Regions from separate parts of the Erwinia sp. SLM-02 genome, predicted to be linked through region 2. Evidence: predicted binding sites of a transcription regulator. Region 2 holds the regulator's gene; each other region holds the start of a gene.
What was found. Region 2 encodes Fur, which represses iron uptake genes when iron is present. Its sites were predicted from a motif close to ATAATAATGAGAACNACTATCAA; they were not measured.
Positions count from the first base shown of each region.

Region 1 (7,671 bases), on a different contig from region 2:
CCGTCTCTGACCTGGTTCGGCGACGATGCAACGATTAACATCGCGTATTCCCACCGTAACTACAGCACCCCGTTCGATCGCGGCACCATTTTCGATCTGAATACCGGGCACGCGGTCAATGTGAATCGCGAAACCCGCTTTGATGAAGAGTACAACATCACCGACGGCGAATCGGACCTCGCGCAGCTGAACGCCGAATACCGTATTAATAACCAGTGGACGGCGAAGTTTGACTACAGCTTCAGCCAGGATAAATACAGCGATAACCAGGCGCGCGTGATGGCCTATGACGCCACCACCGGCAACCTGACCCGCCGCGTTGACGCCACGCAGGGATCGACCCAGCGCCAGCACTCGGCACGCTTCGATCTGCAGGGCGACGTGGTGATTGGCGGCCTGTACAACGAGATCCTGACCGGGGTGGCGTATGAAAACTACGATCTGCTGCGCACCGATATGATCCGCTGTAAGAACGTGCAGGACTTCAATATCTACAATCCGTCCTACGGCTCGACCGGCAAATGCACTACGGTATCCGCGTCGGACAGCGATCAGACTATTCAGCAGGTCAGCTACTCGGCCTATGTGCAGGACTCACTGTATCTGACCGATAAGTGGATTGCGGTCAGCGCCCTGCGCTATCAGTATTTTACCGAATACGCCGGTAAGGGTCGTCCGTTCAACGTCAATACCGACAGCACCGACAATGCCTGGGTACCGAAGTTTGGCCTGGTGTATAAAGCCACGCCGGGTATCTCGCTGTTCGCTAACGTTTCACGCTCGTTTATGCCGCAGTACTCGATTGCCAGCTACATCGGCGAGCTGCCGCCGGAAACCGCCACCGCGTGGGAAGCCGGTGCCAAGTTCGATCTGTTTGACGGCGTTACGGCCAACGTGACTCTGTTTAACATCAATAAAAACAACGTGCTGTATACCGAAACCATCAATGATGAAAGCGTAGCGAAAACCGCCGGTCGGGTGCGTTCACGCGGGGTCGAGGTGGATGTGGCCGGCGCGCTGACGCAGAACATCAACGTCATCGCCAGCTATGGCTATACCGATGCCAAAGTGATGGAAGATCCCGATTACCAGGGGAAGATGCTGCCAAACGTGCCGCGCCATACCGGATCGCTGTTCCTGACCTACGACTTCCACAACGTGTTTGATGGCAATACGCTGACCGTGGGCGGCGGCGGGCATGCGGTCAGCCGTCGTTCCGGTGACAACGGTGAAGACTACTCCCTGCAGGGCTACGCGGTCGCCGATGCCTTTGCCTCTTACAAAATCAAGGCAGAACATCCGGTTACGCTGCAGGTTAACGTGAAGAATATCTTCGACAAAACCTATTACACCTCATCAATCGCGACCAATAATCTCTCTAACCAGATTGGCGACCCGCGTGAGGTGCAGTTCACGGTGAAAATGGATTTCTAATCCGCACGTTTAAATTAGCGTTCATCCCGTTGTAAAACGTAGTTTAACTCCTGAAGTACATCGGATGTTATGACGACGCCAGTCGTTACCTTCAGGAGATTCACTATGGCAGAGCAGCAATTTGACTATATTATCATCGGCGGCGGTTCCGCAGGCTGCGTTATCGCCGCCCGACTGATTGAGGCCCAGGCAGGTAGCGTCCTGCTGCTGGAAGCGGGCGGCCGTGACAGCAGCCTGTTCCACAAAATGCCCGCCGGACTGGTAAAACTCTCACCCCATACACGCTGGCCCTATCGCACCCTTCCCCAGCAATACGTGAATAATCGCATTATGCAGGTCGGCCAGGGCCGGGTTCTCGGCGGCGGCAGCGCCGTCAACGGCATGATCTATCTGCGCGGCCAGCCGCAGGACTATGACGACTGGGCAAATCAGTACGGCTGCCAGGGCTGGGGCTGGGAAGATTTGCTGCCGTGGTTCAGAAAAGCGGAAAAAAATATCAGCCTGAGCGGCAAATATCATGCGCAGCAGGGGCCGCTCAGCGTGAGTGAAAGCCTGTTCCACCATCCGTTAACCCAGGCGTTTGTCCGCGCCGGGCAGGAGCAGGGGCTGACGTATGTCAATGATTTCAATAACGGTAGCCCTTCGGGTATCGGGCTCTGGCAAACCACCACCCACCATGGCGAACGCGCCAGCACCTCACGGGCCTACCTCGATCGGGTCAAGAACGATCCCCAACTGACCGTGATCACCGGCGCGGAGGTGCAGCAGCTGATTGTGGAAGGCGACCATGCCCGGGGTGTGATTTACCATACGCACATTCCCCATCCTCACCAGGCCTTTGCCCGCCGGGAAATCATTGTTTGTGCGGGGGCTTTCGGTAGTGCAAAAATTTTGCAGCTGTCGGGCATCGGGCCGCAGAAACTGCTCGACAGCCTGGGTATTCCTGTCTGCGCTGATTTACCCGTTGGCAAGTACTATCAGGACCATCTGCATATGTCGCTGAATGCCACCGTGACCACCGCAAACAGCATGTGGGGGGAGGACCGGGGTCTGCGCGCGGTTAAAAACTTCGTGCAGTGGCACTGTTTTCGCAGCGGCCTGCTGACCAGCAACATTCTGGAAGGCGGGGCGTTAATCGATACCACCGGCCGCGGCCGGGCCGATGTGCAGTTCCATTTTCTGCCGGTGCTGGATAATTTTGAGAACGGACCCGATGCGAACCCGGCGGGCAGCGAGCATGGGCTGACGGTCAAGGTAGGATTTCTGCAGAGCCAGTCGCGTGGTGAAGTCCGGCTGACCAGCAGCAACCCGGCCGATGAACTGGCGATTGATGCCGGCTATCTCAGCGATCCTGCCGATCTCGCCGGCCAGATCAGGGCGGTAAAAGCGGGGCTTCGCCTGCTGCGCAGCCCGTCCCTGCAGTCCGTGGTCGGGCATATTTTGCAGCTGGATGAGGTGAATGAGGAGGATGAAGAGGCCATTACTGCCTTTATTCTTAACGATATTAAAACCGTCTATCACCCGGTCGGCACCTGCCGTATGGGCCCATATCCGGCAACGTCCGTGGTCGATCTGCAGCTGCGCGTACACGGTATGTCGGGTTTACGGGTGGCAGACTGCAGCATCTTTCCTCAAATCCCCAGCGGCAATACCAACGCGCCAACGATAATGATCGCCGAGCGCGCGGCCGATCTGATCCTCACCGAGGCCGCCAGCCCGGTTTGCTGACGGCAGTCCCACCCGGCTTCTGCCCTGTGGCAGAAGCTTCTTATTCAACTAGAATTAATAGATTAGCAGATAAATCTTAAAGAGATTAATTCTCATTCCGATGATATTCAGGGCTGTAATTATTAATAAGAATGGTTATCAAACTTATTTAAAAATCGAAACGAATTATATTTAATTAAAATAAAAAACACATATAAATCATAATATTGAATACATAAAAATAAATTTAGCTTTTGCTATAATAAACGGTTTTTATTTTATCAGGATGCGTGCATAATGCGCAGAAATCACCTGTCATCCACAGAAAATAATAATTTTAAGGAGTCACCATGCTGACCAATGAAATGACCGCGAAGCTGAACGATCAGCTTAATCTCGAATTCTACTCTGCTAACCTCTATCTGCAGATGAGTGCCTGGGCTAACGATAAAGGCTTTGATGGTGCTGCCGCTTTCCTGCGTGAACACTCCGTAGAAGAGATGCAGCATATGCAGCGTCTGTTCAACTACCTGAGCGATACCGGCGCGATGCCGGTGCTGGGCACCATTGATGCACCACCGGTGACCTTTAACTCACTGAGTGAAGTGCTGGAGCAGGCCTACCAGCACGAGCAGCTGATCACCTCAAAGATCAACGAACTGGCTCATTCGGCGATCACCAGCCAGGACTATTCAACCTTCAACTTCCTGCAGTGGTACGTGGCCGAGCAGCATGAAGAAGAGAAGCTGTTCAAATCTGTTCTGGACAAGCTGGCGCTGGTTGGCAACACCGGTCAGGCTCTGTTCTTCCTGGACAAAGACCTGAAAAAACTGAGCGAGCCGGGCGCGCACTCCGCACCGTAATTCGCGTTGCCGGGCGTCAGCGTTTTGTTCTACGCCGCCGGATCCTTCGCCACCGAGCCACTCCCGAAAGGGAGTGGCTTTTTCATTATATGCCCACGCCATCACTCTTTTCCTTCGGCGGCGGCGCGGCGGGTGGTGCCTGGCTGACCAGGCGTTTCAGATACACCGCTATCGCTTTCAGATCCGACTTGCTCAGGTGCGGTGCGCTCGGCTGCTCGCCCTGGCGGGCGCGATCGGAAGCCATGCTGCGATCGTCATGGCACCCATCGTCCTGTGAGTCGCTTCCTGCATGAAGGGTGGCCGATGCCGCAATCAACAGAGCTGATAACCACCGCCGGGTATAAAGTTTCATGGCTCACTCCCTGTTATGCCGGTATCCGAAACTCAACGCGCTGTCCCCGCCTGGCGAAACCTCACCGACGGCAGGACACCGCTGTGAACCTGCGAATAAAATAAGGGAGAACGAAAAAGCGAACCGGTGTGAAGTGTTAGGGGATATGAGTGAAACGGCTAATAGCGGGATGTTATTCGCGCAAGACGCTGATTATTAGTCATTTAGACAAAGGGTGCGAATAGCACCCTTTGTCTGCCGATCAGTGGCTGGCCGGCAGGGTAACCCAGTAGCCCGGCTGGTAGGCCACCGGCAGGAAGCGCTGGTGGAATTCGCGGAAGGTAGCATCCGGATCGATGTCCTTAAACAGCTCCGGATGCAGCCATTTGGCCATCGCCTGAATCGCCACGAACTGATACGGACTGTCGTAGAACTGATGCCAGATAGCGTGTGCATTGCCGTTGGTGGCGACCGGCAGCGTGCGGAACGCCGGGCGCGCCATCAGCGCCGTCAGGCGTTTTGTTGCTTCCGCGAGATCCGCTCCCGGACCCACGCCCACCCAGCCACCGGCGGTATTGTAGTTCTTCCAGTTAGCGCCGGTCACAATCACCACATCAGGGCGCGCGGCGATAATCTGCTCGGGGTTCAGCGTGCCGAAGGTGCCGGGGATCAGCCCTTTGGCAATATTTTTGCCTCCGGCCACTTCCACCATCCGGCCAAAGTTTTCATCGCCAAACGACATGCAGCACTCTTCGGTGTAGCCACCGGCGCGGTCCAGCATCACCTCAGGGCGCTTGCCGGTGAAGTTTTTCAGGCGGTCGGTGACGATATCGATCTGCCGCTGGCGGAAAGCGACGATCTCTTCGGCACGCTCGGGTTTACCCACCAGCTGGCCCATAATGCGGATGCTCTTTTCGGCGTTCTCAAACGGCTTCTCGCGGAAATCGATAAACACCACCGGAATACCCAGCTTATCGAGTTTTTCGGTCAGCTTCGATTCGTCGGTCGCCGCCTTCGATTCCAGGTTCATCAGCACCAGATCGGGTTTGAGGGTCAGCGCCTGCTCAACGTTAAAGGTGCCGTCTTTAGCCCCGCCAAAGGTCGGCAGCTTTTTGATCTGCGGGTATTTTTCCGCGTAGATTTGGTAAGTGTCGAAATCGGCCTTTGGCAGATCGTCGCGCCAGCCCACTACGCGCTGGAAAGGTGCCCCGGTATCGAAGGCCGCCAGCAGATAGATCTGCCGCCCTTCCCCCAGGATCACTCTCTTCACTTCCGATTTAATTTCGACCTTACGGCCGCTGACATCTTCTACCACAAACGGTGCGGCCCACAGACTGGCTGATGCGATCAGCCCGGCCAGCAGAATGCCTGTTTTACCCCAAATCGTCATAATAAAACCCCACAAGGAAAATGATTATTATTCTCAGTTAAAATCCTGCAGGGGCATGCTACGTGGCGATGAAAGTTAAAACAAGATGTGTCAAAAAATTTCATTTAATGACAGTTTCAAAAGGTATACCGGTAAAATTTGGTATCCACCTTCATCACCGGAAAAGAGGCAGGCAGCTCGGGGACGGCGATTTCGGTAAAGCCATTTTTTTCATAGAAACGGTGCGCGGCAAGGAACAGTGACGTGGTGCCGAGGAAGATATCGGTCAGCCCCTGCTCACGGCCGTACGCCAGCAGGATGTTCAGCAGCGCCAGCCCGGTGCCATACGCCTTCCCGCGATACTCTGCCGCCACAAACATTTTGCGCAGCGCCGCCTGGCGATGACCAATATCCTTGAGCGCGATACAGCCGACCACGCGATCGTCCACCAGCGCCAGCCAGAACTGGCCTTTACCCTGCTGATAGAAGTTTTCGATATCGTTAAGATCGGGCTGCTGCTCTGCGGTGATGGGAATGCTGAACTCGTTAGTCTGGATCGGCAGAATTAAATCGAAGACCGCTGCCTGATGTTTTGCGCTGTAGGGTTCGATACGAAGGGTTGTGCCGGATTCGCTCATTGATGTTGTACTCTCTGGCGGCCACGGACCGCATTAGGGTTAGTCAATGCAGACGACAACAACAGATTGTCGCCTGCTTTTTCAGCCCATTCAGACTACATCATTAGCATGATAAAACATCAGGTTAATTCGCGTCCGGCGATCGGCGCATTCAACGCCCGGCCGACTTCACCGCATCGTGCAGGTTCAGGCGCTGCCAGAAGCTCTGCGACGCATCGCCGGAGAGCGGATAACCGTTCGCCAGCGCGGTGCGCACCATCAGCTGACGGCGCTGGGCGGCACTGAGGTTCGGCAATGGCGCTTCCAGCAGCACTTCGGCCCCTTCCGGCACCACCAGCGGCGCGGCTTTTACCTTCGCGGCGGGCAGGTTGTAGGTCATGGTAAAGCGATAGAAGGTCTGCATCGCCGGAGCGGCATACGGATCGTCCTGCGCGGGCACTTTCGCACAGTCGCGCAGCGACATGCCGCACTCTTTCTCCAGCGCGCTGCGCAGCTGCTGTTTCGCCGCATCGAACAGCTCACGGTAGCGCGGGTCGTTGAGGTAGTGCGCCACGTTGCGCTCGGCCACCATTCTGGAACCCATCACATCCAGCGGATAGTGCACCCCGAGCACGATGCGGGAATAGCCGTAGCGCGCGCCGCGATCGATCAGCGGCACGTAGCGCTCAGGCAGCATCTGCGCCATCAGCAGCGCGTCGGTGTAGCCGGTATTGGTGTGGCCGCTCGGGAACGAACCGCCGTCGGCGGTGTAGGGATGATTATCTTTCGCCACCGCGCTGTCCGGCACCAGGTGAATGGTGTTGCCGGGGATCAGGAACGGGCGCTTGTAGTCAAAGTGCTTTTTCGCTTCGCCGGTGCTGACTTCGCTGGCCTTGAGCAGCGCCGCCGCCTTGCCCAGTTCGCCTTTATCATAGGCGCGGATAAACGCCTCACCCAGCTTCGGCCCCAGCGCATCGGCAAGGAAGTACAGGTAGTTCTGCCCTTCAGCATCGACCAGCGCCTGGCGGCGTGCGCCGTCGGTGGCGTTCAGGTTGATGTTTTCTACCGTGGCCAGGTTCTGCGCCAGCGTCGCCTGCGGTAGCTTACTGAAGGCGCTCAGCAGTTCAATCCCCGCCTGTTGATTGGCCTTTTTACCGAAGTCATAGCCGCTGGCCTGTAGCCAGGCTTTGTCGACCTGCTTACCGCCCTGTTTTGCCGTTTCCAGCTGGCTGCGCGCCAGCGTGCTGCTGTCACCTTTGATGCTGTTAATCAGCGCGGTCTGCACCGAAGCTTCCAGCGCGACCACCGCCGGGCTGCTGCTGGCTGGCGTGGTGGTGTTGGCGATGGCCG
Region 1 is NZ_JAQISN010000002.1:307,860-315,530, forward strand. Features, by position in the region: gene PGH32_RS14635 (TonB-dependent siderophore receptor) at 1-1,434, shown strand, start outside; gene PGH32_RS14640 (GMC family oxidoreductase) at 1,540-3,162, shown strand; gene ftnA (non-heme ferritin) at 3,492-4,004, shown strand; gene PGH32_RS14650 (hypothetical protein) at 4,090-4,356, opposite strand; gene PGH32_RS14655 (ABC transporter substrate-binding protein) at 4,598-5,725, opposite strand; gene PGH32_RS14660 (GNAT family N-acetyltransferase) at 5,842-6,342, opposite strand; gene PGH32_RS14665 (acid phosphatase) at 6,494-7,671, opposite strand, start outside.
Region 1: the regulator Fur is predicted to act here: its motif matches at 3,282-3,304, upstream of ftnA (non-heme ferritin).

Region 2 (7,671 bases):
TTTATTCAGGGCGCGGGCGGCGGGTTACTGATCCCGGTGGGGCAGGCACTGACCTTTAATCTGTTTCAGGGACGAAAGCGCGCCGCTATCTCAACGCTGATTATGTGCGTCGCGTTGATCGCGCCTGCGCTGTCCCCTCTGCTGGGCGGCCTGCTGGTGGATGTACTCTCATGGCGCTGGATCTTCTACAGTAACATTCCCTTCAGCCTGCTGGCCGCACTGCTGGCGGCAATCTGGATCCGTCCTCAGGAAACGGAGCGTGTCCGGGCGGATATCGTCGGGATTATCCTGGTCTGCGGGGCTTTGGGTGCGCTGCTGAGGAGCCTGTCCCTGTTCAGCGAGCAGCAGTCGTTGCTGTATGCCACGCTGTGGCTGGCTGCGGCTTTGCTGCTGGCGTGGGGGTATCTGCGGCATTATCGTCGCCAGCCGTCGGCGATACTTGACCTCAGCCTGCTGCGAAATCGTCAACTTAACCTGTCCATCGCCGTTTACTATGCCGTACCGGGCGTATTTACCGGCGTTAACCTGCTGACTATTTTCTACATGCAGCAGGTTTTGCATTTCAGCGCCGGGCATACCGGCAGCTTTATGATGCTCTACGGTGCCGGAGCGCTGGTGGCGATGCTGGTCGCCGGGCGAATTTATTACCGGGTAGGCGCGCCTCGCTTATTCTGCTGCGGTCTGCTGCTGCACAGCGGCGGCATTGCGCTGCTTTCTCTGGTCGGTCATCCGGGGGATGGGGAGGTGCTGTGTGCGGCCTATCTGCTGATGGGGATCGGGGGTGGGATCGCGGCGAACTGTGCGCAGACCACGGCATTAATTGAGCTGAACGAGCAGCAGATGAGCCGGGGCAGTACGCTGTGGAATATTAACCGCCAGCTGACGTTCAGCCTGGGTACCGCGCTGTTTACGCTGCTGCTGGCGTTACTGAGCCACTATTTTCCCGGTGAAAGGGCATGGCATCTTGCATTTATTATTGCGGCCGTGGTCGGATTACTGCCGCTGTGGCTGATTTATCAACGACGTTTTCATAAGGAAATTCAATGACAGATTTAACCGACAAGGCTTCGCAAAGCGTGATTGTGCTGCACCAGCTGATTGAGGCTGTCTTTCACGGCGACGGCAGTCAGCTTACTGAGCTGCTGACGCATTTTGATGACGATTTTATGATGGTCACACCGGCCGGAAAAACCCTGGCGCTGGCAGAGGTTGAGGCCTTATTCGGCCGCTTAACCGGCGCACGGGAGGGGATGACGATCGCCATTGAGCAGTGCAAAGTCATTTCGCAGCGGGGGGATGAAGTGGTTATTCAGTACCACGAGCTGCAGCATCAGCAGGAGAATCACACTCATCGCATTTCGCTGGCGGTAATTAATTGCGCAACCCAGCCGCCGCGCTGGCGCTATCTGCAGGAAACGATGGTAACAAACTGATTACCGTACTAGTTCGTGAGTGCGTAATTGTGTAGAATGTGCGGCGTTGATGCCGTACATCCAGTGAATAATTCCGGTGATGGCGGCGAGTTTCCGTTTTTTGCTAAGGATTAGTCATGGATTTACCGGTTTCCACCGCCCGCCTGCCTTCGACACTCTGGGGAACCTTAATTATTAGCGGCACCATTATCGGTGCCGGGATGTTCTCACTCCCCGTGGTGATGTCCGGTGCCTGGTTCCTGTGGTCATCTGCGCTGTTGGTTGTCACCTGGTTCTGCATGCTGCTCTCCGGGCTGCTGTTCCTGGAGGCCAGCCTGCATTATCCCGCCGGGGCCAGCTTCGACACCATTACTCGCGATCTGCTGGGCCGGGGCTGGAACCTGATTAACGGACTGTCGGTGGCCTTCGTTCTGGGGATCCTCACCTATGCCTATATCTCCGCCAGCGGAGCCATTATTCAGCACACGCTGAGCCAGCTTTCACTGCCGGTTTCTGCCCGCAGCGCCGGTTTCGCCTTCACGCTGCTGGTGGCGGTGTTTATCTGGCTGGGTACCGCGATGGTCAGCCGTATGACGCTGATTTTCCTCGGCGCTAAGGTGATTACGTTTCTTATCATCTTTGGGGGTCTGCTGTGGCATATCGAACCGGTAAAACTGCTGGACAGCCAGAGTGAAGAGAGCCACTACCTGCGCTATCTGTGGATGGTTATCCCCTTCTGCCTCGCGTCATTCGGCTATCACGGGAATATTGCCGGGCTGGTCAGTTACTATCAGAAGAACGGCAGCCGGGTATGCCGCTGTCTGGTGTTCGGCACGCTGCTGGCGCTGGCGATTTATTTTATCTGGATCGTCGGCACGATGGGGAACATCCCACGGCATGAATTCAAAGCAATTGCCGCTCAGGGGGGGAATATCGACGTGCTGGTTGCCGCACTTTCCGGTGTGTTGCACAGTCCTTATCTCAATCTGCTGCTGGATATTTTCTCGAACTTTGCCGTGGCCTGTTCGTTCCTCGGCGTCAGCCTGGGGTTCTTTGACTATCTTGCCGACCTGTTTAAGTTCGATCGCTCCGCGTTCGGTCGGTTAAAAACGACCGTTGTCACCTTCATTCTCCCTCTGACGGCGGCGATGATTTGGCCAAACGGTTTTCTGGTGGCGATTGGCTACGCCGGGCTGGCGGCAACGCTGTGGGCAGTGATCACGCCGGCGATGCTGGCACGAAAAGCGCGACAGCGTTTTGCCACGGCGGGATGGCAGGTCAGGGGAGGGATGGCTCCGATCGTGCTGGTGCTGATCTTTGGGGCGGTGAATGCGCTGGTGTCTGTATTATCCTACTGGAACGTCCTGCCGGTCTATGCCGGATAACAGGCAAAAAAAAACCGGTGGATAGCCACCGGTTTCATGCTGATTTCAGAACAAATTACTCGTCATCGTGCAGCGTGTCGTCTTCACGGCAGTCGCCCTTAGAGCAATGGCCATAAAGGTACAGGCTGTGGTTGCTCAGTTTAATTCCGTGGCGCGTTGCGATTTCACGCTGGCGCGCTTCAATGTACTCATCACGGAATTCAATAACTTTACCGCAGTCCAGACAGATCAAGTGATCGTGGTGGTGCTGCTGGGTCAGTTCGAAAACGGATTTACCGCCTTCAAAGTTATGACGGGTAACGATCCCTGCGTCATCAAACTGGTTAAGCACGCGGTAAACCGTGGCTAAACCGATTTCTTCGCCCATATCAATCAGGCGCTTATACAAGTCTTCCGCACTGACGTGATGGCCTTCTGGTTCCTGAAGCACTTCCAGAATTTTCAGTCGTGGAAGCGTGACTTTCAGGCCGGCCTTCTTTAATGCGGTATTGTTGTCAGTCATGCGGATATTGTCCTGTTACTTTGCTAGTCACTTAGTGGCTGAAAAGCCCTGAACATCGGTTGACGCTAGAGTTGGATGCGTCACAGTATAGAACTCATACATCGAAATGAAAACAACAGGAATGCCTGAAACCACTGTTGGATGTAAGGATTAATGTCATTACGTCCTGGGAGGCTCGCGTCCAAATCGTACTAAGTTAACATTTCGCTCTATCTCATCCCTTCGCCCGGTGATGGAAAAAGATCGTTCAGAGATGCTGAAGGATGAGAAAGCGGGTAACCGATAGGGTTATTGTACATTTTTACAGGTGGAAGTTACAAATACGTATCTATTACTTCTATAGGAAAAATCACTGACTTGATGTGAGATGTCTCCCACATCAAGCCGTTGGCATCAGGCTTCGATGATTTCTTTCAGCTGAAGTTCATCAAAAATCTGTTTCACCCATTTATCAACGCGCTCATTGGTCAGTTCCGGCTGACGGTCTTCGTCAATGGCCAGTCCAAGGAAGTGGTTGTCATCGGCCAGCCCTTTAGAGGCTTCAAAGTTGTAACCTTCGGTCGGCCACTGGCCTACCAGAATCGCACCGTTTGGCTCAATGATGTCGCGGATGGTGCCCATCGCATCGCAGAAATATTCTGAGTAGTCTTCCTGATCGCCGCAGCCGAACAGGGCAACCAGTTTTCCGTTGAAGTCGATCTCTTCCAGCGTCGGGAAAAAGTCATCCCAGTCGCACTGGGCTTCACCGTAATACCAGGTGGGAATGCCCAGCAGCAGAATGTCGAAGGCTTCAAGGTCTTCTTTGCTGCTTTTGGCAATATCACGAACTTCTGCAACGTCTTTACCCAGCTGTTTCTGGATCATCTTTGCAATGTTTTCCGTATTGCCCGTATCGCTGCCAAAGAAAATGCCTACGATTGCCATGAGTTTAATAACCTCTTGAATCTTAATGATATGGTGGCTGCCAAAATTTTTGCAGATGGCGTTAATGATAGCAGACCGCCGGGAGCGGATAAATGAGTAATCCTGCTGCTTTTGTCGCATTGTGCCCTGAGGGCGCGCGCGACGTTCAGGACTGAAGGTGTTTTAACTGGTTCAGCAACATCTCTTCAATCAGCTCGCTGCGGCTCATATTGCGCGCATCGGCCAGCTGGTTCAGCGCATCAACGGCTTCACTGTTCATTTTCAGCTCGACGCGCTTAAGCCCGCGAACTTTATCGCGCTTAAGCTGATTGCGTTTATTGATGCGCAGCTGCTCATCACGCGTCAGCGGATTAGTTTTCGGTCGTCCCGGGCGACGTTCATCTGCGAACAGATCGAGCGTTGTGCGGTCCGTGTTCTCTTTTGCCATAGAATAGTGATACTGAAAGGCTGGATTTCTGATGTGTCAGGCCGTTATCCGCCGGAAAAATCACCAGCGGAAAAATGTCAGCGCGCATCATACCCCAGTGAAAGTGATGACGACAATGTTTTAACAACATAGGGAAATAATTGTTTTTACAGCACAAAAAATCGACGAATTGCGCGTAAAACTGCATCAGGTTTTTCAGCATGCACCCAGTGCCCCGCCCCCGTTACAACGTGGGCCCGCGCCTGAGGGAATTGCGCCAGCAGCGCGTCACGATATTCATCCGCCAGATAGGGTGAACGTTCACCGCGTATAAATAGCGCGGGATGCGGCCAGGCGGGCTGCGGTTGCCAGCCGATAATCCGGTCGTAGCACTGATACAGCACCGGTACATTGAAGCGCCATTCGCCCTCGTGGAACGATTTTAGCAGAAACTGGATCACGCCTTCTTCCGCCAGCGTCTGGCGCATCAGCGCGGCCGCTTCGCTACGTGAGGCGATCCCTGCATCCGTCACCGCCTGCAGCGCGGAGAAAATATCATCATGATGGCGCGTCGGGTAGGCGACCGGTGCCATATCGATGACCACCAGCCCCGCTACGCGATCCGCTGCCAGGGCGGTTAACTTCATGGCAATTTTACCACCCATTGAGTGGCCGATAACGCCAAAGCGCTCGACGCCCAACCCGTCTAACGTTTCCAGCACGTCCTGCGCCATCAGCGTGTAATCCATCTCCGGCGACCGGGGAGAAAGCCCGTGGTTGCGCACATCAAGCTGAATCAGACGGCGATGCTGTTTTAACTCGCGAGCGAGCACGCCAAGGTTATCCAGGCTGCCAAAAAGCCCGTGAATTAACACCAGCGGTAAATCGTCAGTCGCAGATTGTTCAGATTGCAGGCGGACATTCAAATTCATAGCAAAGTTCTTACAGTTGAAACGAAGGCTTAGGGTATCATGGATTTTACATTTTCTGCCGGGGGTAGCACAGACGGTGCCCGCGATCTTTTTACGGCAAATTCTGACTTTTGCTGGCAAAGAGGGCTTACGCTACACCCGGAGTGGATTTAACTTTATAATCCTGAAGTTAGGATCCAGGTTTCAGAAAACGGACGATCCTGAAGATCGCGCCTGTTTTTATGCCCGATTCTGACAGAAGCAACAACCGTACTGGATAAAGATGAAAACGATAGAAGTCGACGAAGAGCTATACCGCTATATTGCCAGCCATACTCAGCATATTGGGGAGAGCGCATCGGACATTTTACGCCGTATGCTGAAATTCACCGCGGGCCAGACAGCACCAGCGGCACCGGCACCGGCTGCGCAGGCGGCAAAAGAACCAGCCGCCGTGAAATCTGAATCTCGCCCGCAGGATCGCGTTCGCGCGGTGCGTGAACTGCTGCTTTCCGATGAGTATGCCGAGCAGAAGAAAGTGGTGAACAGGTTTATGCTGATCTTATCGACTTTGTATACCCTGGACGCCAAAGCCTTTGGCGATGCCACCGAGTCGCTGCATGGCCGCACGCGTGTCTACTTCGCGGGCAACCAGCAGACGCTGACGCAGAACGGCACGCATACCAAGCCGCAGCATATTCCGGGCACCCCTTACTGGGTGATCACCAATACCAATACCGGCCGTAAGCGCAGCATGGTGGAACATATCATGTTATCGATGCAGTTCCCGGCGGAACTGACCGAGAAAGTTTGCGGTACCCTTTAACCGAAGCGTCAGGGAGAAGCGCCAATGGCCAATCACCCCCGTGCCGGGCAGCCAGCCCGGCAGAGCGATTTAATTAACGTTGCACAATTAACATCGCAGTATTACGTACTGCAGCCTGAACTGGGCAATGCTGAACATGCCGTTAAATTCGGCACCTCAGGTCATCGCGGTAGCGCGGGTCGTCACAGTTTCAATGAAACGCATATCCTGGCCATTGCTCAGGCTATTGCCGAAGAACGTAAAAAGAACGGCGTGACCGGACCCTGCTATGTGGGTAAAGACACCCATGCGCTGTCCGAACCGGCAATTATTTCGGTGCTGGAAGTGCTGGCGGCCAACGGTGTGGATGTGATTGTGCAGCAGGATAATGGCTATACGCCGACGCCTGCGATTTCCAACGCGATCCTTGAGCATAACAAAGCCGGTGCGGCACTGGCGGACGGTATCGTGATTACGCCGTCCCATAACCCACCGGAAGACGGCGGCATTAAGTACAACCCACCCAACGGTGGACCGGCCGATACCAACGTCACCAAAGTGGTTGAGGATCGTGCCAACGTCCTGATTCAGGGCGGTCTGAAAGACGTTAAGCGCATTTCTCTGGATGAGGCCTGGGCGAGCGGCCATCTGCAGGAGCAGGATCTGATCCAGCCTTATATTGAAGGCCTGGCGCAGATCGTGGATATTCCGGCGATTCAGAAAGCCGGTCTGAAAATTGGCGTCGATCCTTTAGGCGGCTCCGGCATTGCCTACTGGCAGCGCATCGCCGAGTTCTACAAGCTCGATCTGACCATCGTAAACGATGCCGTCGATCAGACTTTCCGCTTTATGCACCTTGATAAAGATGGCGTGATCCGTATGGATTGCTCATCCGAGTGTGCGATGGCGGGGCTGCTGGCGCTGCGCGACAAGTTCGATCTGGCCTTTGCCAACGATCCTGATTATGACCGCCACGGCATCGTCACCCCCGCCGGGCTGATGAATCCTAACCACTATCTGGCCGTTGCCGTGAACTATCTGTTCCAGCATCGTCCGCAGTGGGGCAAGGATGTGGCCGTAGGCAAAACGCTGGTGTCCAGCGCGATGATTGACCGTGTTGTGAACGATATCGGCCGCAAGCTGGTGGAAGTGCCGGTAGGCTTCAAATGGTTCGTTGATGGTCTGTTTGACGGGACCTTTGGCTTCGGTGGCGAGGAGAGCGCGGGCGCATCCTTCCTGCGCTTTGACGGCACCCCATGGTCAACCGATAAAGACGGTATCATCATGTGCCTGCTGGCCGCGGAAATTACCGCCGTCACCGGCAAA
Region 2 is NZ_JAQISN010000001.1:447,084-454,754, forward strand. Features, by position in the region: gene PGH32_RS02200 (MFS transporter) at 1-1,047, shown strand, start outside; gene PGH32_RS02205 (hypothetical protein) at 1,044-1,433, shown strand; gene mtr (tryptophan permease) at 1,550-2,797, shown strand; gene fur (ferric iron uptake transcriptional regulator) at 2,853-3,299, opposite strand; gene fldA (flavodoxin FldA) at 3,693-4,223, opposite strand; gene ybfE (LexA regulated protein) at 4,369-4,650, opposite strand; gene ybfF (esterase) at 4,797-5,561, opposite strand; gene seqA (replication initiation negative regulator SeqA) at 5,824-6,366, shown strand; gene pgm (phosphoglucomutase (alpha-D-glucose-1,6-bisphosphate-dependent)) at 6,391-7,671, shown strand, end outside.

Region 3 (7,671 bases), 140 kb from region 2:
ATTGCCATACGCACCTGGTGTTTGGCGGCGATCGCAGCCACGAATTTGAGCAGCGCCTGAACGGCGTCAGCTACAGCGAGATTGCCGCCGCAGGGGGAGGGATCCTCTCTACCGTTCGCGCCACGCGGGAATCCTCACTGGCGCAGCTGGTCAGCAGCGCCCGTCATCGGCTTGACGTACTGCTGGCGGAAGGCGTGACCACCGTGGAAATCAAGTCCGGCTACGGCCTGGAGATTGCCAGCGAACTGCGGATGCTGCAGGCGATTCGCCAGCTCGGTCAGCAGGTTCCGGCGCAAATCAAAGCCACCTGCCTGGCCGCGCACGCGGTGCCGCCGGAGTATAAGCAAACGCCGGACGAGTGGGTGGAGGTGATTTGCCGTGAGCTGCTGCCGCAGGTGGCCGCCGGACAGCTGGCGGATGCGGTGGATGCGTTCTGCGAATATCTGGCGTTTACCCCCGCGCAGGTTGATAAGGTGTTCAACGCCGCGCAGCAGCTGGGCCTGCCGGTCAAACTGCATGCCGAGCAGCTGTCATCGCTGGGCGGCGCTGCGCTGGCCGCCCGATTTAACGCGCTGTCGGCGGATCATCTGGAATACGCCACCGAAAGTGACGTTGCGGCAATGGCGCAGAGCGGCACGGTTGCGGTGCTGCTGCCGGGCGCTTTCTATCTGCTGCGGGAAACCCAGCGGCCGCCGGTGGCGCTGTTCCGTCAGTACGGCGTGCCGATGGCGCTTGCCAGCGATGCCAATCCGGGTACGTCTCCGGCCCTGTCGCTGCGGCTGATGTTGAATATGGGCTGTACGCTGTTTGGGATGACGCCGGAAGAAGCGCTGGCCGGCGTTACGCTTCACGGTGCGCGGGCGCTGGGCCTGGCCGACACTCAGGGGTCGCTGGAGGCAGGCAAACTGGCAGATTTTGTTCACTGGCCGCTGGAACGCCCGGCGGAGCTGGTTTACTGGCTTGGCGGGCAGCTGCCCTGCCGGGTTATTTTCCGAGGAGAAGAACGATGAACGCTTTTGAGTTTCACGCCGGTAAGCTTCCGCTGCTGCTGAGTATTCCCCACGCCGGTACGTTACTGACGCCGGAAGTGAAGGCCGGGCTGAGCGATGCGGCGAAAGGATTGCCGGATACCGACTGGCATATCCCGCAGCTGTACAAATTTGCCCGTGAAATGGGTGCCAGCGTGCTGGTCGGCAACTATTCGCGTTTTGTGATTGACCTGAATCGCCCGCCGGATAACCAGGCGCTGTACACCACCGCGACCACCGGGCTGTATCCGGAAACGCTGTTTGACGGCACGCCAACCTTTAAGCCGGGAATGACCCCGACGGCGGCACAGCGGGCGGGCTATCTGCAAAACATCTGGCAGCCGTATCATGACCAGATCCGCCTGGAACTGGCGCGCATCCGCCGCCAGTTTGGCTATGCACTGCTGTTTGATGCGCATTCCATCGCTTCACGGGTGCCGCGACTGTTTGAAGGCCAGCTGCCGGACCTGAATCTGGGCACCAATGACGGGGCGAGCTGCAGCCCGGAGATTGCGGCGCATCTTACGGCCGTCTGTGATGACCAGTCTCGCTTCAGCTGGGTGATCAACGGTCGATTCAAGGGCGGATACATTACCCGCGCCTACGGTAAACCGGCGGAGAATCAGCATGCGGTACAGCTGGAGCTGGCGCAGTGTAACTATATGGATGAGCGGCCGCCGTTTGCCTGGCGAGGTGATAAAGCCCAGCATTTACAGGTGGTGCTGAAGCAGATTGTCGATACGCTATTGCGTGAAGGTAAACAGTAATCCCGTCTGGCCGGTTTGCAGGAGATTCTAAAGGGGATTTTTTAGCCGGCCAAATTGTGAAACACCGCCGCATGGATATGTGGCGGTACACTTCCGTTCTGCCGCCACGGATTATTCGGTTCTTTCACGTCCGAATCCTGATGAGCAGTAGAAACATTTATCTTTAACTACAGCAGCAGCGCTTCAATATCGCGCCAGCTGTCCACCCGACGATAGCCGGTGACATGCCGGTTGTGTGGGGCGGTGTAGAGAATGCCTTCTCCGCAAAAATCGACGAAATTAATCGCGTTATCATCAATCATATAGTCGGCATTGATGATGCTTTTATTTCCGCAGAACACAATATGGCTGGGTTTGATAGCCGGGAAGTGCGTATTCAGCCAGCGGAATTTCGCATTGAATGACGCGGGTACCTGCATCGCGGCGGTGGTAATAAAAATCTCATAGTGCTTGCTGAGACTGGCAATAACGCGCTGACTGTCGGGGATCACCGCCAGGTCGGCAAAAAAATCCGGATGCCCGGCCAGTTCGAAGATCTCTTCCAGCTTTTCCGGATCGTCCTGATGCAGGTCAAAGAGGTTCAGTTCTTCAGGCGTGAGCTCCTGGGAGAAATGGCGGTTCCAGGTAAGCAGGATTTTAGAATGAAAGTCAGCGATAACCTCATCCATATCAATAGCAATGCGTTTCATAATCACTCCATGATGGTTTAAACGCCTAGCATATCAAAAAAAAGCCAGAAGCAGGGCTTCTGGCTAAAAAAGACTCAGGTACGGTCAGGAGGGTAATTTCGCAGTGTTCCTGCCGTGACGCCATCATACGCGGGCGTGGAAAAGAGAAAACCGCATAAGCTTGATGAAGACCTTCAAAAAATATGATGGATATCACCGCGAAACCCTCATTTTGATTGTGCCTGACTCCAATCACAGCCCAACTCACCGCCCTGTCATTTCGCCAACGCCGTCATCCTTTTGAAATATTTGCACACATCTATTTCCCTTTTTTTACTTAACCACCCCGAGATTTGGTCCCGGAAATTTGCTGCAATATTTAGTCGTAAGTGATAATCATTATTATTGTCTTTCTCTTTTCGTTTACAGGCGATGCAAATGAATTTTTACTTATAAAACAATAAGTAATTTCAAAAAAGAAAATAGGGCATTAAGGGATGAGTATGGAATTCTACAGTAGAAGATTGAGCCTTATCAGTATCGCTGTCGGCATTGCACTGCTGCCGCTGAAGGGCTTTTCAGCAGAAGCTACCGCCGCAGATGCGCAGCAAACCAGCGATAGCGCTGAGGCAAACACCAGCAAAAAAACCGAAAAAGATGCGGCATCCGGCGAGCAGTCCATGGTGGTTACCGCGCGGGTACAGACCTTACAGGCACCCGGCGTTTCCACTATTAATGCGGAAGAAATCAAAAAGCATCCCCCCGAGCGCGACGTTTCCGAACTGATCCGCACGATGCCGGGCGTAAACCTGACCGGCAACTCCACCAGCGGCCAGCGCGGTAACAACCGGCAGGTTGATATTCGTGGTATGGGTCCGGAAAATACCCTGATTTTGATCGACGGTATGCCGGTATCCAGCAAGAACTCGGTGCGCTACGGCTGGCGCGGCGAGCGTGATTCCCGCGGCGATACCGCGTGGGTTCCACCGGAAATGATTGAACGCATTGATGTCCTGCGCGGCCCGGCTGCGGCGCTGTACGGCAGCGGCGCGGCGGGCGGGGTGGTCAATATCATCACCAAACCGGCGACCAAAGACTGGCACGGCAGTTTTAACACCTACTACAACGTCCCGGAGCACAAAGCGGAAGGGGCCACGCGCCGCTTTAACGGCAGCCTGGCCGGTGAGCTGGCGGATAACCTGACCTTCAAGCTGTACGGCGGCTGGGCGAAAACCCAGGCCGATGCGCAGTATATTAACGCCGGGCATGAAGCGCAGCGCACCGGAGCCTATATTGGCAGCGTACCGTCCGGACGCGAAGGGGTGAAAAACGAAGATATCAACGGCTCGCTGCGCTGGGAATTTATTCCGGGACAGGCGCTGGAGCTGGGTGCCGGATTTAGTCGTCAGGGCAACATTTACGCCGGCGATACGCAAAATACCAACACCAACACGCTGGTACAGAAGTACTACGGTAAAGAAACCAATATTCTGTATCGCCAGAACGTCAGCCTGAAGCACACCGGTGCCTGGGATAACGGCGTGACCACCACCAACTACATTCAGTACGAGCGCACGCGCAATACCCGTCTGAATGAAGGCCTGGCAGGGGGAACGGAAGGGATCTTTAATACCACCGATGAAGGCTTCTCCACCATTAATCTGGCGGATACCAACGCGCATACCGAGTTTAACGTGCCGCTGGACCTGCTATTCCAGCAGACGCTGACTCTGGGCGGAGAATGGAACCATCAGCAGATGAAGGATCCGACCTCGAACACGCAGAATGCCGCCACGGCGGGCAGCGTCGAGGGTGTTTCCGCCACCGGCCGCAGCGTTTACAGCTCAGCGGATCTCTACTCGCTGTTTGCCGACGATAATATTGAGCTGACCGAGACCACGATCCTGACGCCGGGTATTCGCTTTAACTACCATTCGATTACCGGCAGCAACTTCAGCCCGTCGCTGAACCTGTCACAGGAACTGGGCAACGACTTTACCCTGAAAATGGGTATTGCCCGCGCCTACAAGGCACCGAACCTGTATCAGACCAACCCGAACTATATCCTGTACAGCAACGGCCAGGGCTGCTACGCCAGCGCCGCCGCCTGTTACCTGCAGGGTAATGACGATCTGAAGGCGGAAACCAGCATCAATAAAGAGATCGGGCTGGAATACCATCACGACGATTATCAGGCGGGCCTGACCTACTTCCACAACGATTATCGCAACAAGATCGAAGCGGGTTATGCGTCGGAATACAGCGTCGGTACGACCGATGTGTATAAGTGGGAGAACGTGCCGCGCGCGCTGATCCAGGGTCTGGAAGGTACGCTGAACTTCCCGATTACCGACAGCGTCTCAATGAAGAATAACTTCACCTATATCATTGAGAACAAGAACAAGAAAACCGGCGATTATCTGTCGATTATTCCAGAGTACACCATCAACTCTACGCTGGAGTGGCAGGCGATGAACGATCTGTCCCTGCGTGGCACCATGGCCTGGTACGGCGTGCAGAAGCCGAAGAAGTACAACTACAAGGGCGTGGCAGCAACGGGTAGCGAAACCAACGAGCTGAGTCCGTATGCGCTGTTTGGTCTGAGCGCGACCTATACCGTCAATAAGTATGTGGATGTGACTGCGGGGATTGATAACCTGCTGGATAAACGCCACTACCGTGCGGGTAATGCGTCGACTACCGGTAATGCGACGACCGGTGCATATCTGTATGGTGCGGGTGCTGAGACGTATAACGAGTCGGGCAGAACTTACTTTATGTCGTTGAATACGCACTTCTGATAACAGCGGTGGGCGAGGGTATCTCGTTCGCTGGTTGTGTGTGATAAGGCCGCTATCCGTTTGGATGGCGGTTTTTTTTCGATTGCGCTGTGGCGGAGTTTGTCGCCCAGCCTCTGCGGCTGCTTGGTGATTCTCGTGCCTGATGGCGTTTGCAACAGTTGTGTTTTTCGCTGGCTGGCTGTTCCCCTGCCCGGACGGTCCTCGCGCCGCTTTGCGGTCCCTTCACTTCGTTCGTCAGCCTGTCGGACCGCCACAGACGCGCGTCCTGCGCGGCTGTGCCTTTCGTCCACTTCCCTGTGGCCGAATCCTGGCTTCCTCTCTACGTTCAGCGCTGCGGATTATCCGGGCAGGGGAACAGCCAGCCTGCTGTATAACTTCGGAGTGATATGCAGCATACCCGGCAGCCTCAGAGGCTGGGCGACCGCTAATGACAGCGCTCGCTGTTTTGAATCATTGAATGAGATAAAGAAATGCAACGGGATTGAGGAGTGATGCATCGGATATTGTCGCCCACCCTCTGCGGTTGCCGGGCGGTCCTCGCGCCGCTTTGCGGTCCCTTCACTTCGTGCGTCAGCCTGTCGGACCGGCTCAGACGGCACATCCGTGTGCCGACCGAGCCTTGCGCCCGCGTCCTGCGGGCTTATCCTGGCTTCCTTTCTCCGTTCAGCGCTGCGGATTACCCGGCAACCGCAGAGGTTGGGCGACCGCTAACGACAGCGCTCGCTGTTTTGAATCATCGAATACTACGAAGAAGCCGATTTAGACAAGAGATCGTTAAGCAGTTTTTTTAGACAGGTAACTCAATGATTAACTCACAAACTGGTGGCTTCCCCGATTGTGAAATCCACCGCGCGGAGTGAAGGAAGGGAGTCAATATTTAACGGCAATGCAAGGTTAGTGCGACTCACCACGATTGTGGTTCAAAGCAGCCGAACGAAAAAACAATCGATTGAAGAAATGTTTTAAACAGGCAACACAATGATTAACCAGCAGACTGGCGGCTTCCCCGATTGGGCAATCCACAGCGCTGAACGAAGAAAGGAAAGCCAGGATTCTCCAGCAGGGAAGCTGGAGAAAGGTGCAGCCGGGCCATGGAGGGCCCGTCTGCACCGGTCCGACGGGCTGGCCGTCGTAGTGAAGGTATCGCGAAGCGACGCGAGGACCGCCCGAGCGGGGAAGCCGCCAGTCAGCGCAATCACCGCGCTGACAGCAACCACAGCAATCACCTTAGCTGCAGGCAACCCTAAACAACAGTCACTAAACCCGCAGAACATCCCCAGCCAGCTTTACCCGACCAGGGCGCGATCAGCTCCCGCCCCCCAGCGACTGCCACAGCGTAATCCGGTTATCGTAATCCGTTTGCTGTAGCGCAATCAGCTCCAGCTGCGCCGACCACAGCGTACGCTGATTGGTCAGAACGGTCAGATAATCCCCGCTGCCGGCCTGATAACCGTGCAGTGACAAATCCACACTGCGCTGCGCTGCCGCCACGTACTCGCGCTGCGCATCCATCTGCTCACTCAGTGTGGCTCGGCGCGCCAGCGCATCGGCGACATCTTTAAACCCGCTCTGAATCGCCTTCTCGTAAGCTGCAATCAGCCCCTGCTTCTCCGCTTCGGCATATTTCAGCGCCGCTGCGTTGGCACCACCGGCAAACAGCGGCAGCGACAGGCTCGGTGCAAACGACCAGACGTTGGCGCCGTGGCTGAACAGGCTGGAAAGCGAACCGCTCGCCACGCCCGCACTGGACGTCAGCGACAGGCTGGGGAAGAAGTTAGCGCGCGCGGCACCGATATCCGCATTGGCGCTCTTCAGGCTGTGCTCGGCTTCCTGCACGTCGGGACGGCGCAGCAGCAGCGAAGAAGATAGCCCCGCGGGCACCAGGGCCACCGCATTCTCTGTCAACTTATCCAGCGGACCGGGCAGCAGCGAATCCGGCAGGCTTTCACCCGCCAGCAGCGTCAGGGCGTTACGATCCTGGGCCACCAGTGTCTGATAGCTGGCCACGCTGGCGCGCGCCGACTGATAAACGGTCATCGCTTCGTTCATATCCGTGCCGTCCGCCACCCCGGCAGCCTGGCGTCGCTGGGTGATCTCCAGCGTTTTACCGGCGCTGGCCATCGTTTCCTGCGCAAGCTGCAGGTTGCTGTTATCCGCCGCCAGCGTAATCCAGGCCGTGGCGGTTTCAGCAATCAGCGTCAGCCGCGTATTCTGCGCGGTGAACTCACTGGCCAGCCAGGTCTCTTTGGCCGCCCGGCTCAGGCTGCGGTTGTGGCCAAACAGATCGATCTCGAAGCTGCTGACGCTGCCGCTGGCCTCCGCGCTGCCGGTCACGCCCGCATCGGTGGTCCGGCTACGGGTGCTGGTCAGCCCGGCATTCAGCGTCGGGAACAGGCTGGCGCGCTCT
Region 3 is NZ_JAQISN010000001.1:583,937-591,607, forward strand. Features, by position in the region: gene hutI (imidazolonepropionase) at 1-1,010, shown strand, start outside; gene hutG (N-formylglutamate deformylase) at 1,007-1,795, shown strand; gene PGH32_RS02830 (5' nucleotidase, NT5C type) at 1,963-2,484, opposite strand; gene PGH32_RS02835 (TonB-dependent siderophore receptor) at 2,967-5,264, shown strand; gene PGH32_RS02840 (efflux transporter outer membrane subunit) at 6,570-7,671, opposite strand, start outside.
Region 3: the regulator Fur is predicted to act here: its motif matches at 2,847-2,869, upstream of PGH32_RS02835 (TonB-dependent siderophore receptor).

Region 4 (7,671 bases), 1.0 Mb from region 2:
CTCGTAATAACGGCCGGTGGCGTATTTATGCATGGTGGAACAGGAGGCCAGCGCCAGGCAGGAGATTAATAACAGTGATTGATTAAACGTTTTCATTTTTCTTTCCCTGAACAGAGGTACACTTATTTTAATGAAAAGCGCTGATGAGCCATTTCAGACCTGTCTGAATTAACAATCAGCAGGACAACATCAACGGTTCAGGATAAAATCAGGCCGCTGATGACTTCCCCTTTTCTCTTACCGACTGAAAGGCCCACAACGATGAGCACCCTGCCCGCTGTTAAAATTCAATACTGTTCCCAGTGCAACTGGATGCTGCGCGCCAGCTGGATGGCCCAGGAGCTGCTGCATACCTTCAGCACCGATCTGGCCTCCGTGACCCTGGTGCCGGGTACCGGCGGGATCTATGAGATTACCGTCAACGATGAGGTGATCTGGAACCGTAAAACCGATAACGGCTTCCCGGATGCCGCCGAAATTAAGCGCCGCCTGCGCGCGATCTGCTTCCCCGAGCGCGATCTTGGCCATATCGATCAGCATGCGAAGCCGGCGGAATAATACGTAGTTCAGGCGTTCAAGCCGGGTGGATAAATACCCGGCTTGTTCAGGCGACCCTGCATCACAATTACTGCTACTGCTACTGCTACTGCTACTGTTTTTTTTACTGCTGCGCTATCCCCTCGCAGTCTTCGCCGTAAAGTTCGTCGGCGCGGCACAGCTGAGTTTTAATCGCTTTAATTCGCTGCGGATTTGGCTGAATACCATGCCCACCGTCGCGATACATCGTAAATAAATCCTGAATATGGGTTACTGCACGAGAATCGGCTGATTTCCCCTCTGAATAAACATCCAGCAGCGCCGTCGCTTTTTTATAATCTTTGGCCCAGGACTCCCCTCCCTGGTAATAGAGGTCGCCGATCTGATAGCAGGAGAGTTTGAATTTCAGATCGCAGGATTTTTGCAGTAATGCCAGCGCCTTGACGCCATCAACAGCCACACCGTTACCTGCCAGATACAGCGAGGCAAGATAATATTCGCCGGAGCCGGGGCTGGAGGTTTTATCTGAGGCCGCGTAGCGTTCAAAATAGTTTCGCGCCTGCGCATAATCCTGCGGCGCGCCTTCGCCGCGTTTATACATAATTCCCAGTGAAAGCACGGCATCCATATCGCCTTCTGCTGCCCGCTGCTGATAAATGTCCAGCATGGTTTGCGGCCGACGGCTGGCGTTGAGCGTCTGCTCCACTTCAGTAAAAAGCTGCTGATCTTCGGCCGAAGGGTTGCTCTTGCTCTTCAGGTAATAGGCCATCACGCCCAGGCGGTCCACCGCTTCATGACTTCCCTGCTCTGCGGCCTTGCCCAGCCAGTACGCTGACTGCGGCATATCATGGTCGTTAAAATAGCGTTCCCCCAGCGCCAGCTGGTATTTCACCATGCCGGATTCAGCCTGTTGAAGGATATATTTATGCTTATTATCTTCTTTGATTTTGTAAGTAAGGGCTGATGCAGCGGAAATAATAATAACGGCAGAGATAGCGAGGGTGATTTTTGAGCGGGGCTTCATATTTCAGTCCTTATTGACAGAGACTGATGATGAATTGACCCTGAAGGTCAGCGTCTCCGGGAAACGAGAAAACTACCTTCTGAAGACTATCTTGTACAGGATTATAAAAAAAATAAGAATATCCGCACGGCTATATATTTACGCCACACAATTAACTATTTCCATGTTGTTCTTGCCGCATAAAAAGAAACCCCGCGATTAAACGCGGGGTTGAGTACAGGTTCAGCTTTAACAGCGATTAGAAGTCGACGTTCACGCCCAGCTGGAAGCTGCGGCCCGGCATCACGGCCAGCGCGTTATCATAGCCGTCCTGCGCGGTATTCTCCGTCAGCTCGCGGCTGCTGAGGTAATCGCGGTATTTGCGATCGGTAAGGTTATAAACCCCACCGCTCAGCTTGACGTTTTTGGCCACTTTCAGCCATGCGGTCATATCCACCATCCCGTAGCCCGCAATACGCATATATTCTGCGGTAGAGTCGGTGATTGGCGTCCCCACGTTGGTGTAGCTTTCGCGGTTGGTGGCTTCAGCCTGCTTGCCCTTCACGAAGGTGGCGGTCACCGCAGCACCGTAGCGCTGTGCCGGATCGTCCCACGCCACACCCACGATCGCTTTCATCGGGGCGACGCTTTCCAGATCGACATACCGGTCGCCGTTATAGCTCGACTTAGACTGACCTTTGCTGTACGCCACGCCAAAGTTAGCGCTCAGGCCGTTAACCTCTTCAAACCAGGTGCCAAAGTGAACCGTGGTGCTGATTTCACCGCCCCAGATGTAGGCTTTATCGCGGTTCTCAGCCTGATAGGTGGTGTAAATGTTAGACGGCACGTTAACGAACTTGTCCGGGTTCGCCGCACGACGATAGCGGGAATAGGCAATAAAGTTCTTGTAGCTGTTGTAGTACAGCGAGGTGTTCAGCGTGACGCCCTCAACGGCTTCACCCTTCACGCCCCACTCGAAGTTATTGCTGGTTTCGGTATCCAGATCGGTGTTGCCGATCAGCGCATACTGTGCCGGACCGGCATAGCTTGAGCCGAGGTTCCACGAACCGTACAGCTGGCTGGCGTTCGGGAACTGTGCGCCGCGCTTGTACTGGATATAGGTCATCAGCGTTGGCGTCAGGTCGTAGTTGAAGCTGATGGACGGCAGCACCTGGGTGTCTTTGTTGGTTTTGCCGTACAGCGTTTCAACCGACGCGCCGTTCAGCGCGGTGCTGTTGGCGGTCAGATTATCCAGGTTCTTCGGTTTGGTTTCCTGATGGGCGACGCGCACGCCGGGCACCACCGAGAAGTTGTGGCCGCTGAGATCGAACTGGATATCATCCTGTACGAAGCCACCGAGCACCGAGGTACGGCTGTCGCCCTGCGGCTTCATCACCACGCTGAACGGACCCGGTGCCGGAGACTGGCGGAACGGGCGTTCGGCATCGCTGATGCGGCCGTTCAGACCGGCGCTCAGGTTATGGCGACCCAGCGTTTTCGCCAGCTGCGTTTCCAGCCCGTAGGTTTTCACGTTGTAGTCGGAGTAGACGCGCTGAATATTGCCCGTCGTTTCATCCGGCATCAGCGTGTTGTCATGGGCTTCCGTTTGCTGCCAGTAGGCTTTGGTGGTCAGGCTGTCGACCCACTGGCTGGAAGGCGTCCACTCATCTTTCACCGAGGCACCCCAGCGGCGGGTATTGCTCTGCTGGTTGGCCGGGCCGAGGATCGCGCTGCCGGCATTATTCCAGCTGTCGTAGTTGGTGTGCTTAACCTTGCTGTAGAAATCCAGCACGCCGGTAAATTTGTGCTCGTCGTTCGGCTGCCAGATGCCGGAGGTTAGCACCGCATCGGAGTGCCAGTTCGCCGGATAGGTTTCATGCACGCCGCTGTTGTTGCGGGTTTCCTGACCGTCACGGCGGCTGTAGGCAATCAGGCCGCGCAGGGTCTGGTCGCCGGCGGCGGCGGTGATGCCGTTATGCCAGCTGCGGCTGGAGGAGTCGTAGTCGCTCTGATAACCGAAATAAGTATCTTTACCCGGCTGCAGGTAATCGTCGGCGGATTTCGGCTGGAACGAGACGGAGCCGCCCATGGCGTTGTTGGCGTAGGACGTTTCGGTGGCACCGGCAACGATATCGATCTGCCCGTAGACGTAAGGATCGATGTAGTCGCGGCCGATACCGAAGGTGTTCACGCCCGCGCGGCTGGCGTAGCTGCGGCCGGTGGCATCCGGCTGCGGAATGCCGTCAACGTCCAGCGCCACGCGGTTGCTTTCCAGCCCGCGAATGTTGTACCCGGTGTAGCCGCCGCGATCGAAGCCGCTTTTACCGTCGGACGAACCGCTGTTAGAACCGGTGGCGCTGACCGCCAGCTGGTTGCGCATCACCGATCCGAAGTCGTTGCTGCCGCGTTTTTGCAGCTCATCGGCAGTGATAGTGGTCTTCGTCCCGGCAACTTTCTTAATATCCGGGGCGGTCACGGTCATAACCGGTTCGCTGTTTTTAACCGGTTTGACCAGATTCTGTTTCTGGCTGGTGTTAGCAACGTCGTTTTGCGCAGCAGGCGCTTCTGCGGCATTCACGGCAGCGGTAAAAAACGTCCCCATGACGAGAGACGTCTGTAGCAATCCCCTGCGGGATGAAAATTTGAGCATGTCAAATACCCTGATCTATTTTATTGGTATTTGCCCGGCATCGGCTTCCTGTACTAACGGGTGTGTAACGAATCTAAAAAGGGTATTGCAGGTGAATCTTTATATTTTGCGACATCATATATAAATGATAACCATTATCAATCTCAAATTAATAATTATTTACACTTTGCGGCGGAACTTTTTCACCGGTTAAACGTTGCGCTGTCATTGAAGTGTGCAGTGTAGCCGCTAACGCGGAACGAAAACCATCGGTAAAACATTGATTTAGCGATATAAATAAGGTAGCTCTATCGCTGGAAAGTTTTAATCCGCGTTCAGAACCCACCCGACGGCGTTCCTGTGGCCTGAACGCCTCGGTGAGCTTAAGGTTACTGACGGCTGATTAAGCCAGTGACTGACAGGCTGATTTATGGACGTGTTGGCTGGTTGGCTGGCTGCTGGTTATAAACGGTGAAGCAGCGAACCAGCCGGTCAGGCAGGATTTACAGATAATCAGGACGCGGCGAAGTCGGTCAGCACCGCCCCTTCCATCCGGTAGCGCACCCACTCATCCTGCGGCGCGGCACCGATGCTTTTGTAGAAATCGATGGCCGGCTGATTCCAGTCCAGCACGCTCCACTCCAGGCGTCCGCAGCCGCGCGCGACCGCCAGCTGGGCAATATGCCGCAGCAGCTGTTTTCCCGCTTTCTGGCCGCGAAAACGCGGGGAAATGTACAGATCTTCCAGATAAATTCCGTTTTTTCCCAGCCAGGTGGAGTAACTGGTAAAGAAGACCGCGTAGCCTGCCGGCTCGCCGTCAATTTCGCAGATTAACGCTTCAGATTTACTGTCAGCGGCAAACAGCGTCTGCTCAATATCCGCCTGAGAAGCGACCACTTCATGCAGTGCTCTTTCGTATTCAGCCAGCTCGGCAATCATTGCAAAAATCAGCCCGGCATCCCGGCGTTCCGCGTTGCGGATAACAATTGTCATGGAAATTCCTGTCGTGCATTGAGTTGATGGCGGGCAGAATAGCCGCTAATCTCCGATGAATGAAGTGCATTTTTAACAGCATACAGTGAATATCATGCATCCTAACTTACGTAACCTCGACCTGAACCTGCTGCTGGTGTTTGATGCGGTTTACCGCCACCGGTCGGTCGCCCGCGCGGCGGAGGAGCTGGCGCTGAGCAACTCGGCGCTCAGCCATGCGCTGAGCCGGCTGCGTCGCCATATGGGCGACGAACTGTTTTACCGCGTCGGTCACGAGATGCAGCCCACCCTGTTTGCCAGCGCGCTGGCGGAATCGGTGAACCACAGCCTGTCGCGGCTGAATCAGAGCGTGCAGAAGCGGCCGCGCTTCGACCCGGCCACCAGCCAGCACGAATTCACCTTCGCCGTCACCGATTTCACCACCTTCAGCCTGTTTCCCGCGCTGATGGCGAAGGTTCAGCAGGTTGCGCCGGGGATCCGCTTTCAGCTGATCAACAGCGAGCAAAAGGTGGCGCTCCACGAGCTGATGGCCGGTCGGGTGGATTTTGCGCTGGGTTTCAGTGAGGTTCACGATCGCCCGCTGCCGGACATTGAAGAAATGGACTGGATGGAAGATGAGTACGTGGTGATTGCCTCACCGCGCTTTTTCCCGGGGGACCGGCCTGTTGACCTCCAGCAGTATATCGCCGCGCGGCATCTGGTGGTCACGCCGTGGAATGAGGAAACGGGCTACATCGACAGTGAACTGGCGCTGCTGGGGCTGGAACGCGATATTGCCCTGCGTATGCCGTCGGTGCTGGGCGCGCCTTTTATTATCGCCCAAAGCCCGCTGCTGATGACCATTCCGCGCTATGCCGCCGAACGCCTGCAGCCCAGCGTGGAATTCCGTATCCACCCACTGCCGTTTGCTATCCCGCGCTACCGGGTCAAAATTTACAGCTGGCAGAAAAACAGCCAGCGCGATGCCTGCCGCTGGCTGCTTGAACTGCTGCACGCGCTGAAAAATCAGCCAGCGTGAGTCAGCTGCGGTTCGGTTTTACCCGCATAGCGGTTCTCACGCGCCGGCAGATCCAGCCGCGCCCGCAGCGTGGTGCGATCGTCCTGATGCCAGTAGCCGCGTGCGGCAAGGATCGGCAGCACGTAGCGGGTCACGTCGTCCAGCGCCTCGTTCAGAACCGGGCCGCAGATGATAAAGCCGCTCGCGCCGCCCTGCTCCACCCAGCGAATAAAGGTGTCCGCCACCTGCTCCGCCGTGCCGAAGAACTCGCCTTTCGGCAGCGTCGTCCGGTAGGCCACTTCGCGCACCGTCAGCTGTTCTTCTTTCGCCAGCCGCTTGATTTGATCGGTGGTTGAGCGGAAGGTGTTTTCCCCCAGCGTGCCGAGATCCGGGAACGGACCATCGGGATCGTACTGGCTGAAGTCATGGTGGTCGAAGAAGCGACCGAGATAGCTGAGGGCATCGTCCAGCGACAGCAGCGACAGCAGGTAGCGATATTTTTCTTCCGCTTCGGCTTCCGTTTTGCCGACGATTGGCGTGATGCCGGGGAAAATGCCCGGCGTTGGTTTCTGCTGCGCCCGTGCCTCAGCGTTCAACCTGTGCGCGTAGCTTTCGGCTTCTTCCAGCGTGCGGGCGTTGGTGAACACCGCATCCGCCGTTTTGGCCGCCAGCGCGATACCGGTATCCGAGGCGCCGGCCTGGAAGATCACCGGCTGACCCTGCGCCGAGCGCTGGATATTCAGCGGCCCGGCCACCGAGAAGTATTCGCCTTTGTGGTTCAGCGCGTGCAGTTTTGCGGCGTCAAAGAAAACCCCGCTCTGCTTGTCGCGGATAAAGGCGTCGTCCTCCCACGAGTCCCACAGTCCCTGCACCACCTGCAGATACTCTTCGGCAATGCGGTAGCGCTCGGAGTGCTGAGGATGCGCGCGGCCAAAGTTGCGGCCCGACCCTTCCAGCGGGGAGGTCACCACGTTCCATCCCGCGCGTCCGCCGCTGAGTAAATCCAGAGAGGCAACCTGGCGCGCCACGGTAAAGGGATCGCTGTAGGAGGTGGAAATGGTTCCGGCCAGGCCAATGCGGTGCGTCACCGAGGCCAGCGAGGAGAGCAGCGCTATCGGCTCGAAGCGGTTAAGGAAGTGCGGCAGCGACTTTTCATTAATGTGCAGACCGTCGGCAACGAATAAAAAATCCAGCCCCGCCTCTTCTGCCTGATGCGCCAACTGGTGATACCAGTTAACATTGACGCTGGCGTCTGCGGGGACGTTATGATGCCGCCAGGCATTCATATGACCGCCCGCTCCCTGTAACATCAGACCGAGTTTAATCCGGCGTGCAATCTGGCTCATAGGCTAACTCCGTGGTATTCCGTGGTAATAAGTTATGCCTTCAGATTTCCATAAAATCGCCGCAGATTTAAATATCAATATTGGCTTTGCATTGCCGCTTTGTGTCTAACTCACTGGAAATATTGCCATGATCGTTCGTCCTCATCAGCACTGGTTCCGCCGTCTG
Region 4 is NZ_JAQISN010000001.1:1,488,876-1,496,546, reverse strand. Features, by position in the region: gene PGH32_RS06930 (hypothetical protein) at 1-96, opposite strand, end outside; gene PGH32_RS06925 (SelT/SelW/SelH family protein) at 262-558, shown strand; gene PGH32_RS06920 (tetratricopeptide repeat protein) at 662-1,561, opposite strand; gene PGH32_RS06915 (TonB-dependent receptor domain-containing protein) at 1,800-4,190, opposite strand; gene PGH32_RS06910 (GNAT family N-acetyltransferase) at 4,683-5,162, opposite strand; gene PGH32_RS06905 (LysR family transcriptional regulator) at 5,257-6,180, shown strand; gene PGH32_RS06900 (LLM class flavin-dependent oxidoreductase) at 6,168-7,505, opposite strand; gene PGH32_RS06895 (bestrophin family protein) at 7,633-7,671, shown strand, end outside.
Region 4: the regulator Fur is predicted to act here: its motif matches at 4,309-4,331, upstream of PGH32_RS06915 (TonB-dependent receptor domain-containing protein).